DNA from 2 places in the Rhizobium pantanalense genome. Region 2 is predicted to be linked to the other one. Evidence: predicted binding sites of a transcription regulator. Region 2 holds the regulator's gene; the other holds the start of a gene.
The links. The regulator LexA, encoded in region 2, represses DNA repair genes until DNA is damaged. The targets are predictions, from matches to a motif close to TGTTCNNNNTGTGTTCNG.
Positions count from the first base shown of each region.

Region 1: recA (recombinase RecA) is a predicted target of LexA. The motif match lies at 5,012-5,029, and genes of this name have one in related genera.

Region 1 is NZ_JAQJCH010000001.1:1,206,573-1,214,234, forward strand. Features, by position in the region: gene cckA (cell cycle histidine kinase CckA) at 1-1,626, shown strand, start outside; gene trpS (tryptophan--tRNA ligase) at 1,851-2,870, shown strand; gene PH558_RS05715 (pseudouridine-5'-phosphate glycosidase) at 2,931-3,857, opposite strand; gene PH558_RS05720 (carbohydrate kinase family protein) at 3,904-4,848, opposite strand; gene recA (recombinase RecA) at 5,088-6,173, shown strand; gene alaS (alanine--tRNA ligase) at 6,347-7,662, shown strand, end outside.
Region 2 is NZ_JAQJCH010000005.1:171,257-178,918, reverse strand. Features, by position in the region: gene PH558_RS14965 (VOC family protein) at 1-835, opposite strand, end outside; gene lexA (transcriptional repressor LexA) at 1,255-1,977, shown strand; gene PH558_RS14955 (ComEC/Rec2 family competence protein) at 1,958-4,426, opposite strand; gene gltA (citrate synthase) at 4,717-6,006, shown strand; gene lpxB (lipid-A-disaccharide synthase) at 6,036-7,214, opposite strand; gene PH558_RS14940 (LpxI family protein) at 7,211-7,662, opposite strand, start outside.

The DNA.
Region 1 (7,662 bases), on a different contig from region 2:
CGGCAGAACGGCGGGGATACCGAGCAATCGGCCTCCGCCGCCGCGATGCGCTTCAGCCGCTTCTTCAACAATACACCGATGGCGATCGCGTCCGTCGATGGCAACGGCCGCATTCTGCGGACGAATGCGCCTTTCCTGAAGCTCTTTTCGGAATTGGTATCCCGCGACGATATCGAGCGCGGTGCTGCCCTCGAGAGCGTCGTCAACGAAAGTGACCGGCCGCAGCTACAGCAGGCGCTGGCGGCCGCCAAGGACCGGCAGGGCGACATTCCGCCGATCGACTCCCGCAATCCGAAAGACGAAACACGACATTTCCGCTTCTACGTCAATGCCGTCATCGACCAGACCGACGAGGCGCCGGAAGAAGCTGCCATCGTCTATGCGGTCGAGGTGACCGAGCAGAAGGCGCTCGAAACACAGATGGCGCAGACGCAAAAGCTCAATGCCGTCGGCACGCTTGCAGGCGGTATCGCGCATGACTTCAACAACGTTCTGACGGCGATCCTGCTTTCGTCCGACCATCTGCTGCTGCAGGCGCGGCCCTCCGATGCGAGCTTTGCGGATCTGATGGAAATCAAACGCAATGCCAATCGCGCGGCCGTGCTGGTTCGGCAGTTGCTCGCCTTCTCGCGCAAGCAGACGATGCGGCCAACGGTTCTCAATCTGACCGATGTGATCGGCGATCTGCGCATGCTGGTGGATCGGCTGCTGTCCGGTACGCATGTCAAGCTCGACGTCGATTACGGCCGCGATCTCTGGCCCGTCAAAACCGACCTGTCGCAGTTCGAACAGGTGCTCATCAATTTGTGCGTCAATGCCCGCGATGCCATGCCGGGCGGCGGGACGCTGACGCTGCGCACGCGCAATCTGCTTGCGGCCGATGTCAGCGCCTTCAACTATCCCTATCTTCCGCATGAGGACATGGTGCTCGTCGAGGTCAGCGATACCGGCACCGGCATCGCGCCCGAAATCATGGACAAGATCTTCGAGCCCTTCTTCACGACCAAGGAAGTCGGCAAGGGCACCGGCCTCGGCCTTGCGATGGTCTATGGCATCATCAAGCAGTCCGGCGGCTATATCCAGCCGGAATCGGAAGTGGGCAAGGGAACGACCTTCCGCATCTTCCTGCCGCGGCACATCGTCGAAATGCCAGCGGTGACCGAGACGAAGGTGCCGGAAAGCCGCGATGTCGCGGCCATGGACCAGAGTGTCGGTATAACCACCTCTGCAGAAGAACCGGCCGATCTCACTGGCAAGTCCGCTGTCGTGCTACTTGTCGAGGACGAGGAGGCGGTGCGTCGCGGCGGCAAGCGCATGCTCGAGACGCGCGGCTATACCGTCCACGAGGCCGGGTCCGGCGTCGAGGCGCTCGATATCATGGATGAGCTCGACGGTCAGGTCGATGTCGTCGTCTCCGACGTCGTCATGCCCGAGATGGACGGGCCGTCGCTCCTGCGCGAACTACGCAAGAAATATCCGGACCTGAAATTCATCTTCGTGTCGGGCTATGCCGAGGATGCCTTTGCCCGCAACCTGCCGGCGGACGCCCAATTCGGCTTCCTGCCAAAGCCGTTCTCGCTGAAGCAGCTTGCTGTCGTCGTGCGCGAGACGCTGGACAAGAATTAAGTGAGGGGCGTTTTGCGCCCCTCGATGTTGCCGATTACGGCGCAACGGTGTAATCAACCGCCCATGATCGACCTTGCCAGGCCCAATTGCCAAAAGTGGTGGCGCTCCTTCTAGAAGCGGCAGTCGTCATGTCTTGAAATCGACCCTGCCGCCGTGATCCGGCAGGCATGGTCCATTTCCGTTTTTCCTTCCCGATTGCGGCGGCTCCTTTTGCGGAGCAAAAAATGCATTCTCCTACCGACACTCGCCCCGTCATCCTGACGGGCGACCGGACCACCGGTCCACTCCATCTCGGCCATTATGTCGGGTCGCTGAAGAGCCGCGTCGCGCTTCAGCATAGCCATCGACAATTCCTGCTGCTGGCGGATAGCCAGGCGCTGACCGACAATGCCCATGATCCCGAAAAGATCCGTCGCAACGTTCTCGAGGTCGCCACCGATTATCTTGCCGTCGGCATCGATCCGACGCTGACGACGATCTGCGTGCAATCCGCCTTACCGGCGCTGGCGGAGCTGACACTGCTCTATCTGAATTTCGTCACGGTCAGCCGTCTCGAGCGAAATCCGACGATCAAGACGGAGATCCAGCTGCGCGGTTTCGAACGCGATGTGCCGGCCGGCTTTCTCTGCTATCCGGTCGCGCAGGCGGCCGATATTACTGCTTTCAAGGCGACCGTCGTTCCTGTCGGCGAGGATCAGGCTCCTCTGATTGAGCAGACCAACGAAATCGTTCGCCGCCTCAATCGACAGATCGGGCGTGATGTGCTTGTCGAGGCAGCGGCCTTGGTGCCGACGGTCGGGCGTCTGCCCGGCGTTGACGGCAAGGCGAAGATGAGCAAATCGCAGGGCAATGCGATCCCGCTCTCGGCGTCGCCGGATGAAATAAGCGATGCGGTACGACGCATGTACACCGATCCGGATCACCTGCGCGTCAACGATCCCGGCAAAATCGAAGGAAATGTCGTCTTCACCTATCTCGATGCCTTCTGCGAGGATCGGCAACTGGTCGAAGAGCTGAAGGCACATTATCGCCGCGGCGGGCTTGGCGACATCACCTTGAAGAGACATCTTGAGGGTGTCCTGCAAGCGCTGCTCGCACCGATCCGCGAGCGCCGCGCGCGCTATGCCGCCGAGCCGGACTATGTCATGGGGATCGTGCGTGAGGGGACACGAAAGGCGAGGGAGCGGACGGAGGCGACACTTGCCGAGTTACGCAATGCCTTGGGCCTTTTCGTCCTGTCCTGAAACAAAAACGGCCGGGCGATCTTCTGATGCGCCCGGCCGTTCTCGTAGCTGCTTGTCTGATTATTCCGCCAAAGCGACGGCGATCTCCGCGGCCAAACGCGCATTGTTCTCGACAAGCGCGATGTTGGTCTTGAGGCTGCGGCCCTCGGTAATGTCGAAGATCGTGCTCAGCAGATAGGGCGTAACCGCCTTGCCGCTGATCTCGTCACGCTCAGCGCTGTCGAGTGCGCGCTCGATGTAGATTTCCATCTCCTCTCGCGGGATCTCGTCGGCTTCCGGAACCGGATTGGCGATCAGCATGCCGCCATCGATGCCGAGCTGTTCGCGCGTTGTCTGGAAGTTGGCGATCGCAGCAGGGCTGTTCAGCGTCAGCGGGCTCGTCAGACCGGAGGAGCGCGACCAGAAGGCCGGGAATTCGGTGCTGTCGTAGGTCACGACCGGAACGCCGCGAGTTTCGAGCACTTCCAGCGTCTTCGGAATATCGAGGATCGCCTTGGCGCCGGCGCAAACGACGATGACGCCTGTGCGGGAAAGCTCTTCAAGATCGGCCGAAATATCGAAGCTCTCTTCGGCACCACGATGCACGCCGCCGATGCCGCCGGTGGCAAATACTTTGATGCCGGCGCGGGCGGCCGCGATCATCGTGGCGGCAACGGTGGTCGCGCCCGTGCGGCGCTCGGCGATCGCAAAGGCGATGTCGGCGCGCGAGACCTTCATCGCACCTTCCGTCTTGGCCAGTGCTTCCAGCTCTTCCGGCTCAAGGCCGATATGCAGCGTGCCGTGAATGACGGCGATTGTTGCCGGCACCGCGCCTTCCTGCCGGATGATCGCTTCGACGCTGCGGGCCATCTCGATATTGCCCGGATAGGGCATGCCGTGGGTGATGATCGTCGATTCCAGGGCGACGATCGGCGCACCGCGAAGCTTGGCGGCGGCGACTTCCTTCGAATAGGAGATCGGAAGCAGGGGCGAGATAGGCTGGGTCATTGTCGTTTCCAATTCACTGAAACAATATATGCGTCTTGAGCAGGCTTCATGACAGAATTTCGGCCTCGGGAACAAGGGCCAAAGCCGCCTTTAGCAGCTCGGGAGAGAGATTTTCTGCCGTTGCATAGGGGGACTGGACGGTGATTGCCGCCGCCGCCGCGCCATGACGGACGGCTTCTGCGAGGTCATGACCGGCCATCAGTGCCGAAAGAACGCCGGAAGCAAGCGAATCTCCCGCACCGGTGACATCAGCGACATTTTCGACGATAGGCGGCCGCAGGCTGACGATGGCATCGCGCGAGAATGCGATCAGGGGGCGTTTCCCGCGGGTGATCACGCCATTGCGCAGGCCGAGCGCCCGCAAAGCGCTCACCCATTCGCGTGGATCCTCCGGGCGAATTTCGGTCAGCGCCGCGGCTTCGGCCTCATTGAGGAACAGGTGATCGATGCCGGCAAGGCTTGGCTTCAGCCGCACCACTTTTGCCGGCGAGATGGCAATGGCGGCGACCGGCTTGCCGCATAGGGCAGCTCTTGCCGCAATTGTGCCTAGGGTTTCGGCAGGCAGATTGGCGTCGCAGAGAATGAGGTCGGTCTCATCGAAGGCGTCGCGAACGGCGCGAATCGCCAGGCGTCGAGGAACGAAGAGTTTGTAGAGCTCCATATCCGCGAGCGCGATGACGAGATTGCCGTCATTCTCGAGGATCGCCGTATAGCTCGGCGTTTTGCGATCCAGAAAGACGAAGGGCTTGTCGTCGATGCCGGCGTGGCTTGCAGCCTCGGCCACCATCTCGCCGGAGGGATCGCCGCCGCGCGGCGAGATCAGCTTTACGTCGAAGCCCAGGCGGGAAAGATTTCGCGCGGCATTGAAGCCGCCACCGCCGGGCTCTTCGAACCATGCGCCGGGATTGCTGGCGCCGGGCGCCGTCTCACCGAAGATGCGGCCGCGCCGGTCGATATGGGCGCCGCCGAGAACGAGAATCTTTTTCGCCATATGGTTATCCTCAGCAATCAAAAAGGCGAGTCGAGCGGCGTCGCGACCGGCGCGAACTGATCGTCCCGGAGCCGTAAGTGTCTGGGAAGAAAGAAGAAAACAAAAGTAGAACGGAATTCATTTTACCTTTTTCTTTCAATTGCTTGTTGTGCTCTTGCGATAAGAGAACAAATAGAGTACAGAATTCTCATCGGCGGCGACATTGCTAGAGCGGCTTCAATAACCTAAAGGTGGATCGAATGTCTCAGAATTCTTTGCGGCTTGTAGAGGACAAATCGGTGGATAAAAGCAAGGCACTTGAAGCGGCACTCTCTCAAATTGAGCGGTCGTTCGGCAAGGGCTCGATCATGAAGCTCGGCTCTAACGAGAACGTGGTCGAAATCGAAACGGTTTCCACCGGCTCTCTGAGCCTCGATATCGCTCTCGGCATTGGCGGCTTGCCGAAGGGGCGCATCATCGAAATCTACGGGCCGGAAAGCTCGGGTAAGACGACCCTGGCCCTGCAGACCATTGCAGAAGCCCAGAAGAAGGGCGGCATCTGCGCTTTTGTGGATGCGGAACATGCGCTCGATCCGGTCTATGCACGCAAGCTCGGCGTTGACCTGCAGAACCTGCTGATCTCGCAGCCTGATACCGGCGAGCAGGCGCTCGAAATCACCGATACGCTGGTGCGCTCCGGCGCGATCGACGTCCTCGTCGTCGACTCCGTTGCGGCCCTGACGCCGCGCGCCGAAATCGAAGGCGAGATGGGCGACAGCCTGCCGGGTCTGCAGGCTCGTCTGATGAGCCAGGCGCTGCGCAAGCTTACGGCTTCGATCTCGAAGTCCAACTGCATGGTGATCTTCATCAACCAGATCCGCATGAAGATCGGCGTTATGTTCGGCTCGCCGGAAACGACGACGGGCGGTAACGCGCTGAAGTTCTACGCCTCGGTTCGCCTCGATATCCGCCGCATCGGCGCCGTCAAAGAGCGCGAAGAGGTGATCGGCAACCAGACGCGCGTCAAGGTCGTCAAGAACAAGATGGCGCCTCCCTTCAAGCAGGTCGAGTTCGATATCATGTATGGCGAAGGCGTTTCCAAGACCGGCGAACTGGTTGATCTCGGAGTCAAGGCCGGTATCGTCGAAAAGTCCGGTGCCTGGTTCTCTTATAACAGCCAACGCCTCGGCCAGGGCCGCGAAAACGCGAAGCTTTTCCTGCGCGACAATCCGGATCTCGCCCGCGAGATCGAATTGTCGTTGCGCCAGAATGCCGGCCTGATCGCCGATCGCTTCCTGCAGAATGGCGGTCCCGATGCCGATGATGGCGACGCCTCCGGGGAATAAGGATTTTCGGGAGCAATTCTCCATTCAAGACCGAGACTGAAATTCGAAACCGGCCGCATTGTCCAAGGGATGTGCGGCCGGTTTTGTTCGTGCGGCTGGACAGCGCCGGGAGCGGACGATAAAAGCCACTGACTTTGATGCAAGTTGCTGAGCGCAGGACTGAAGGGCCCCATATGAGCGGTGTGAATGAAATCCGGTCGACCTTCCTCGACTATTTTAAGAAAAACGGTCACGAGATCGTGCCGTCGAGCCCGCTGGTGCCGCGCAACGATCCCACATTGATGTTCACCAATGCCGGCATGGTGCAGTTCAAGAACGTGTTTACCGGTCTGGAGCAACGTCCCTATACGACGGCGTCGACGGCGCAGAAATGCGTGCGCGCCGGCGGCAAGCATAACGACCTCGACAATGTCGGCTATACCGCCCGCCATCACACCTTCTTCGAGATGCTCGGCAATTTCTCCTTTGGCGACTATTTCAAGGAGCGCGCCATCGAGCTTGCCTGGAACCTGATCACCAAGGAATTCAGCCTCGATGCCAAGCGCCTGCTGGTCACGGTCTATCATACCGACGACGACGCCTTTAACCTGTGGAAGAAAATCGCCGGCCTTTCCGATGATCGGATTATCCGCATCGCCACCAGCGACAATTTCTGGGCGATGGGCGATACCGGTCCGTGCGGTCCCTGTTCCGAAATCTTCTACGATCACGGCGATCACATCTGGGGCGGCCCTCCCGGATCGCCGGAAGAGGACGGTGATCGTTTCATCGAGATCTGGAACCTCGTCTTCATGCAGTTCGAGCAGATCACCAAGGAGCAGCGCGTCGACCTGCCGCGTCCGTCGATCGATACCGGCATGGGCCTCGAGCGTGTTGCCGCCGTGCTGCAAGGCAAGCACGACAACTATGACATCGATCTGTTCCGCGCGCTGATCGAAGCTTCGGAAGAGGCAACGGGAGTTAAAGCCGAGGGTGAGCACCGCGCCAGCCATCGCGTCATCGCCGACCACCTGCGCTCCTCCGCCTTCCTGATCGCCGACGGCGTGCTGCCGTCGAACGAAGGTCGCGGCTACGTGCTTCGCCGCATCATGCGCCGCGCCATGCGCCACGCGCAGCTGTTGGGTGCCAAGGAGCCGCTCATGTGGAAGCTGCTGCCGGCGCTGATCCAGCAGATGGGCCGCGCCTATCCCGAGCTGGTTCGCGCCGAGGCGCTCACCTCCGAGACGCTGAAGCTCGAAGAAACCCGTTTCCGCAAGACATTGGAACGCGGCCTGTCGCTGCTGAACGATGCCACGTCGGACCTTCACAAGGGTGATAGCCTGGACGGCGAAACCGCCTTCAAGCTCTACGACACCTACGGTTTCCCGCTCGACCTGACGCAGGATGCGCTGCGTGCTCGCGGCATCGGTGTCGACATTTCCAGCTTTACCGATGCCATGGAGCGGCAGAAGGCCGAAGCACGCTCGCATTGGGCCGGTTCCGGCGACAA
Region 2 (7,662 bases):
CCAATAGACGATTGTTCTTACGCGTATAGGTGACGCCGTTAGCAGTGAAATGCGACGATGTCACGGAAAGATCGCGCGTTTTGAAAAGGATTGCCCTCGCCCTGAGCCCCTGATCATTCGTGCAAACAGGTAGATCATAGAATGCCTCCATTCCTTCCGGCGTCAAAATCTCCAGATCGGCGTTGGCGGCCTTGATCGTCAGGCCAAAGGAATGCTCCATAATGCGCGGGCCACCGACAAGCTCCTCGAAGAAGCCGCGATAGGCCCCCGGCTTCGGCGTGCAAAGCGCTACCCGCGCGATACCAGTCACGCCGTTCTCGTGACGCTCGAGCACGCCGCGGTCAGCCGGCAGCGGATTGACGCGCTGACAGCAGAAAGCGAGAAAATCCGGCGCACGCAGATCTGCGGCGAAAGCAAGACGAAAGCCGGCCGTGGTTTCCGTTCCATCCGGCATCTTCATCGGACGCGAAAAATCCAGCATTCGACCCGCCGAAATAGCAGCTGCTTTGAAACGCTTATCATCCACCACCGCGTCATCCGTACCGAATACCACGGCCGAGAAGCCATCCTCCCCCACCCGGAAACGATAAGCCTGGTCGCGCGCGACGAAAACATTGCCATCCACGATGCTCTTCTCGCATTGCTCCGGAGATGCGACGCCCAGAGGTTCGAGATAGGTTTTATCGGCAAGGAAGACGCAGGCATTCTGCGTGCCAAAGGGGTGGCACGCATCCGGAGCCACCGTGAAACCGAGCTTGCCGAGGCGTTCGCGTGCCAGAGCGATGTTGACGGTCGGCAGCACGAGATGATCCAGCGGATGCGGAGACGAAATCATGGCTTCTCCTGTTTGCTTGCGGAAGCAGATTTGCGCCCATCGCCCGCGCAATTCAAGATGGAAGCATGGAACACCCGGAGCACACGACATGGATCGAAGGCAATCTCGCAAACGTGATTGCTGATTCTCTGCCATGGCCGGCTCATGCAGTCGCGCGGCACGTTCGTCCAAATGCTCGGCGCACGGGCTGAACGACAAAGTCGCGGAAGCGAGTAGAGCGGCATTTCCCTTATTTTTCTGTGGGTTAACGCAGATACAGCGCCCCGATGTTCCGAGCCGATCCATTCGCAAATGGTAATTATTTAACTGACCTCACAAGGCTTTACCGAAATTTAAGCACTTGCGGAACACATATGGAACATATAGTGTCCGTTCTGGATTTGTTTCACAGCTTTTCTTGATTCTGGGGTTCCAAGACGATGTTGACGCGCAAGCAGCAGGAACTGCTTCTGTTCATTCACGAACGCATGAAGGAATCCGGTGTTCCGCCATCTTTCGACGAGATGAAGGATGCATTGGATCTGGCATCGAAATCCGGTATTCATCGCCTGATCACGGCGCTGGAGGAGCGAGGCTTCATCCGCCGGCTGCCGAACCGGGCCAGAGCGCTCGAAGTCATCAAGCTTCCCGACGCCTATAATCCGAGCCTGCAGCAGCGCCGAGGCTTTTCACCGAGCGTCATCGAGGGCAGCCTCGGCAAGCCGCAGTCCGTTGCCCCGCCCGCTCCGTCGAAGGTGGCAAATGACGATCACAATAGCTCGGCGTCGGTGCCGGTGATGGGCCGCATCGCTGCTGGCGTTCCGATCTCGGCCATCCAGAACAATACGCACGACATCACCGTTCCCGCCGACATGCTCGGCTCGGGCGAACATTATGCGCTTGAAGTTCGAGGGGATTCGATGATCGACGCCGGAATTTTCGACGGCGATACGGTCATTATCCGCAATTCGACGACGGCCAATCCCGGCGATATCGTCGTTGCACTCGTCGACGATGAAGAAGCGACACTGAAGCGCTTCCGCCGCAAGGGTGCCTCCATCGCGCTCGAAGCCGCAAACCCGGCCTATGAAACCCGCATCTTTGGGCCGGACCGGGTCAAAGTTCAGGGCAAGCTCGTGGGCCTTATTCGTCGCTATCACTGACCGGTGAATTGTCGACGACGGGTGACGCTGGCGCAATTGGCGCGTCGAATGTGCCTGTGCGCCAATTATAAATTCGATGCCTGGTCCATGGACGTTGCGGGTTCTCGAATGCGGCTGAGATAATGGGCTTGTCTGCGGTAAGTATCATTTCGATGGAGCCGGTTTTACGCAATGTCGCACCCGTTATGAGCATTGCTCCGGAACGGCAGTAGTTCAACCGCAATCGGATTGGCGTTACGACGATATTCGCCATATCGCAGGCAGAGGGTAGATAGGCTGCGTTCTCGATGGTGACCAATATCGCGCCGTTTTCGAGGATGGCTGCGCACCATGCTCCTTTCTGGCAGGCGAAACTGCCCTGCATGGTGCGGTCCAGGGCCTCCTCCATTGCCGTGCGGACAGCCTTCTGTTCTTCACTGTTCAATCGCTTATGGCGATCTGCCTTGCCGATTTGTGGAAGTCGGTTGTCGGCAGGGAGCATGGTCGGAGGCTGATGTTCCGCCGCAACCAATGCCTTTTGCCATTGTTCGAAAATGAAGGCCTGCGGTCTCTCGCGATTGGTCGCGAGTATATCGTCCTGGCGCAAGGCGACCAGGACGCCATCTTCGGAGATCATCAGGTCGGGTTTCGGTATGCCGGATCCGAATGCCGCCAAGCCTATGGACAAGAGTGATAATAGCAGGCCCAGATGGCGAAGCCGGGTCCGCAATATGCTCATGATCAGGAAGCCGATAATGAATGTCGGCATCAGCCAGGCCGGCTGGCGGCCGAAGGTAATGTCGCCTCCCCAACCAGCTACGGTTCTCGCGATCACGATGACGAGCTCCAGTCCCTCTCCGGTGACTTTCCAGAAAGGTCCGTCGAGACCGAGCGGCATGAGCAGCATCGCCGCCATGCCGAATGGCATGACGACAAAGGAGACGATGGGCATAGCCGCGAGATTGGCGGCGAGTCCGTATGTCGCCAACCGGTGAAAATGCTCGATCGAGAAGATGGCTGTCGACGCGCCGCCGATGAACGAGGTCGACGTCACGCCTGCGAAGAAGCGCATGACGAACAATAGCGGACTTAATAGACGGACGCGCGGCAAAATGTTTTCGCGATGCCGCCGCCGCTTCCACAGCGAATATCCCGACACCAGCGCCAGCGTCGCCGCATAGGACATCTGGAAACTCGGGCCGAGCACTTGCGACGGCGACAGTACAAGAATGATAATGGCCGAAAGTGCGACGTTGCGCAGGCTGATCGATGGCCGATCGAAAAGCACGGCCACGAGCATGATCGCCATCATGATGAAGGCACGCTCGGCGGATACGCCGAAGCCGGAGATGAGATAATAGGCCGTTACAGTGAGAAGCGCGCCGAGAGCTGCGAACTTCTTGGTCGGCCAAGCCTGCGCGACACCGGGAAACAGGCTGAACAAGTAGCGTAGGCCGATGTAGAAAATGCCGGCCGACAACGCCATGTTCAGGCCGGAAATTGCAATGATGTGGGTCAGGCCAGCAATTCTTAGGGCCTCGGTCGTATCCTTCGAGATCGCACGTCTCTCATCGGTGACAAGTGCTGCTGCAAAGGCGCCGCTATCTCCAGGCAGAGTTTGCCTGATCCTGTCACCTATGCTGTTGCGCAGGCCCGCGAGCCAGATATCAGCGGCGTCCAATAACGAGCCAGCAGAATTATCACTGGATGGAGATAATAATTCCGGCGTTCCGTAGGCAAAGCCGTTCGCGCCGATGCCGTTGAAATATGAGCTGAAGGCAAAATCGTTAAGGCCGGTCAATGCCGGTCCCGCCGGAGGCGTCAGGCGCGCCCTGCCCTGGATCCGATCACCCAAATCGAACGGCTCCGCCTGCTTGCGCACGAAAATCGTAGCCCGTTGCGGCACGCGGCGAATAGAAGGCTTTTCCGTTGCCTCGACGCGGACGACATAGCGCCAGCGTCCGTTGTCGTAGGATTCCCGCCGTTCGATCTGCCCAGTCACGGTCGTCGTCACGGCCGAGTCGAGCATCACGGTGGAAACCCGCCAGCTTTCCCATTGCGCCAGCGCCATGCCCAGGCAGATGAGCATACTGGCGAAAAGAGTATGGTGAAGCAGCTTGCCCGCATCGCGCTTTAGAAAAAAGCCCAAGGCGAACAGAACGAGACCTGCGAAAACCGCCTGCGGGGGCGGATCGGATTGCGCCTCGAACCAGGTAATCGCACCCAACCCCATGTAGATGGGTGCGAAAAGAACAGCGCGGCCATGAGCCGCCTCCTCCGCAATCAAGCCGAGGACAGCGGTGCCAAGATGCTTCGCAACACGCAGGAAACGCGCCGTCAGCGGCGCCTGATCCTGTGTTCGTTCCCATTGTCGCGCTTTGGCGCTAGGGGTAATCGTGGTGGAAAAGGCGCGACCTTGCGGGGACGCGATAACGTCCCTGCTTTCTTCCTGCTGGTCGGATGCCTCCAAATTAGGCACTCGTTGACTGTCCCCGCGCCAAACTACAGCTTCTGCGCGATTTGTGCCGTCACCACACAGTGAATTCAACTGAAATCGGCGGAACAAAGCTCAATTGGGCCGGTTTCCCGGCCTAGCATAGGAAAGGACGCTTCTGCAGTGCCCAAAAGTTGATACTGCATTGCACAATTCAGCGTTAGGATAACTTGGCATTAGGCTCTGGATCATATAGCTAGTCGGTAGTCGCTTAACCTTTTGGCGCTTTTTATGGCGTCAATCCCGCCAAATCTTGGAGGATCAGCATGACGGAACAAAGCGCGAAACTAACTTGGGGCGAAAAGACGGTGGACCTGCCGGTCAAGACCGGAACCATCGGCCCGAGTGTTATTGATATTGGTGCCCTTTATAAGAACACCTCCACTTTCACTTACGATCCTGGTTTCACCTCCACCGCGTCGTGCGAGTCGAGCATTACCTATATCGACGGCGACGAAGGCGTTCTGCTGCACCGTGGCTATCCGATCGATCAGCTGGCCGAACATGGCGATTTCCTGGAAGTCTGCTACCTGCTTCTATACGGCGAACTGCCGACGGCAGCCCAGAAGAAGGACTTCGACTATCGCGTGACCCACCACACGATGGTGCACGAGCAGATGTCGCGCTTCTTCACCGGCTTCCGCCGTGACGCCCATCCGATGGCCGTCATGTGCGGCTGTGTCGGCGCGCTCTCCGCCTTCTATCACGACTCGACCGACATCACCGATCCGCACCAGCGCATGGTCGCAAGCCTGCGAATGATCGCCAAGATGCCGACGCTGGCCGCCATGGCCTACAAGTACCATATCGGCCAACCCTTCGTTTATCCGAAGAACGACCTCGACTATGCGTCGAACTTCCTGCGCATGTGCTTTGCCGTTCCGTGCGAAGAATATGTCGTCAATCCGGTGCTTGCCCGTGCCATGGACCGCATCTTCATCCTGCACGCCGATCACGAGCAGAACGCTTCGACCTCGACGGTTCGCCTGGCTGGCTCTTCCGGCGCCAATCCGTTTGCCTGTATCGCAGCAGGCATCGCCTGCCTCTGGGGCCCGGCTCACGGCGGCGCCAACGAGGCGGCGCTGAACATGCTGAACGAAATCGGCACGGTCGACCGCATTCCGGAATTCATCGCCCGCGCCAAGGACAAGAACGATCCGTTCCGCCTGATGGGCTTCGGCCACCGCGTTTACAAGAACTACGACCCCCGCGCCAAGATCATGCAGAAGACGGCGCACGAAGTTCTCGGCGAGCTCGGCATCAAGGACGATCCGCTGCTCGACATCGCGATCGAACTGGAGCGCATTGCTCTCACGGACGAATATTTCATCGAGAAGAAGCTGTATCCGAACGTCGACTTCTATTCCGGCATCACGCTGAAGGCTCTCGGCTTCCCCACGACCATGTTCACCGTTCTGTTCGCTCTTGCCCGCACCGTCGGCTGGATCGCTCAGTGGAACGAAATGATCGAGGATCCGCATCAGCGCATCGGCCGTCCGCGTCAGCTCTACACCGGCGCTCCGCTGCGCGAATATGTGCCTGTTTCCAAGCGCTAAGCTTCGGTATTGAAACAAAAAAAAACCGGTCAGAGATGACCGGTTTTTTTATGGGCTAGAACGTCCAGAACAATCTGCGCCGCCTTATCACCGGGGGGCTCCTTGGTCTGCATTCGCTCCCAGACCAGATCGTAACCCGCCAACATCGCCGCACGCTCCGGCGTCTCGCTCGCCAGCCGCTCCATATAGCGGGCCAACATTCCCGGCCGCAGAACATCATTGATGAGCTCCGGCAGTACAGCATAGTCGGCGATGAGGTTCGGCAAGGCGGCCGTCCAGATCTTGATCCGCGACAGCACGAATTTCGCCAGCCACTCGGTCTTATAGGTCGAAACCACCGGAACCCCGGCTAGGCCCAATTCCAGGATCACGGTTCCGGAGGCTGCCATGGCAGCATCGGCCTCGGCAAAGGCGCTCCACTTGGCACCCTGCCCGACAAATATATCCGGCTTGACCTGCCATTTTTCCGTCAGCGAGCGAACCAGCGCCTCCTGTTTCGGCACTGTCGGCAGTACAAAACGAAGATTACTATTTCTCCGGCTAAGTTCTTCGATAGCCTGCTCAAAAACCGGGAGCAGCTGCCGAATCTCCGATGCACGAGATCCGGGCAGAAGCAAGATCCTCTTTTGCGCATCGGGGACTGCCAAACCGCGCAAGGCGCGCTGACGGCGAGTTTCCAGCAGATTAGCATCGACCGTCAGGCGGTGGCCGACATAGGTGGTTGCCGGGCCGCCCAGGCGCTCCATAGCAGCAGGCTCAAACGGCAATACGGCCAACACATGGTCGACATAGGCGAGCATCTTCTGCGCGCGATATTCCTTCCATGCCCAGACACTGGGGCAGACGTAATCAATGATTGGCAGATCGGGCAGCACCTTGCGTACCCGCTTGGCAACGCGATGCGTAAAATCGGGGCTATCGATGATCACAAGCACATCCGGCTTTGCAGCAATGATCGCATCTGCCGTCTGCCGGATGCGGGCCAGTAGCTTTGGCAGGCGCTTGATGACCTGAATGAAGCCCATGATCGAGAGCTCGGAGTAATCGAAGAGCGAGCGCAGACCTTGTGCCTCCAACGCCTCGCCGCCGACACCTATCAGCTCGACCGGACCATTATGGCGCTTCAAGGCTGCGACCAGATCGCCACCCAGCAGATCGCCGGAGACTTCTCCGGCAACGACGGCAAGCTTCAAAGGCGCGCTGCTCACATGAAGCCCTCCGCGCTGAGCCCACGATCAATGCCGCAGACAAAAATGCCGGCCTCGTCGGCAGCAGCAATGACAGCCTGACGGTCGAGGATCAAAGCCCTGCCAGCTTCGACGGCGACACCAGCCAGCCCCGCCTTCTTGGCGTTTGACACCGTAGACACGCCGATCGATGGTAGATCTGCGCGTATATCCTGCTGCGGCTTGCACAGCTTGACCAGCACACCGCGCCGACGGGTGGAAATGCGCCCAGCCGCGCGCAGTTCGGCAACCCGCTCGATCATCTTGTCCGTGCCTTCAGCGCCTTCAAGCGCAACGACACGGCCGCCGACGCTGACCGCACCCTGCCCCACATCCAGAAATCCCAGCGCATGGGCCGCCTTCGCACCCTGTGCAATATCGCGCAGATCCTCTTCCGCTGGCGAGAATTTTCCAAGCGGCCCGGTCGTCG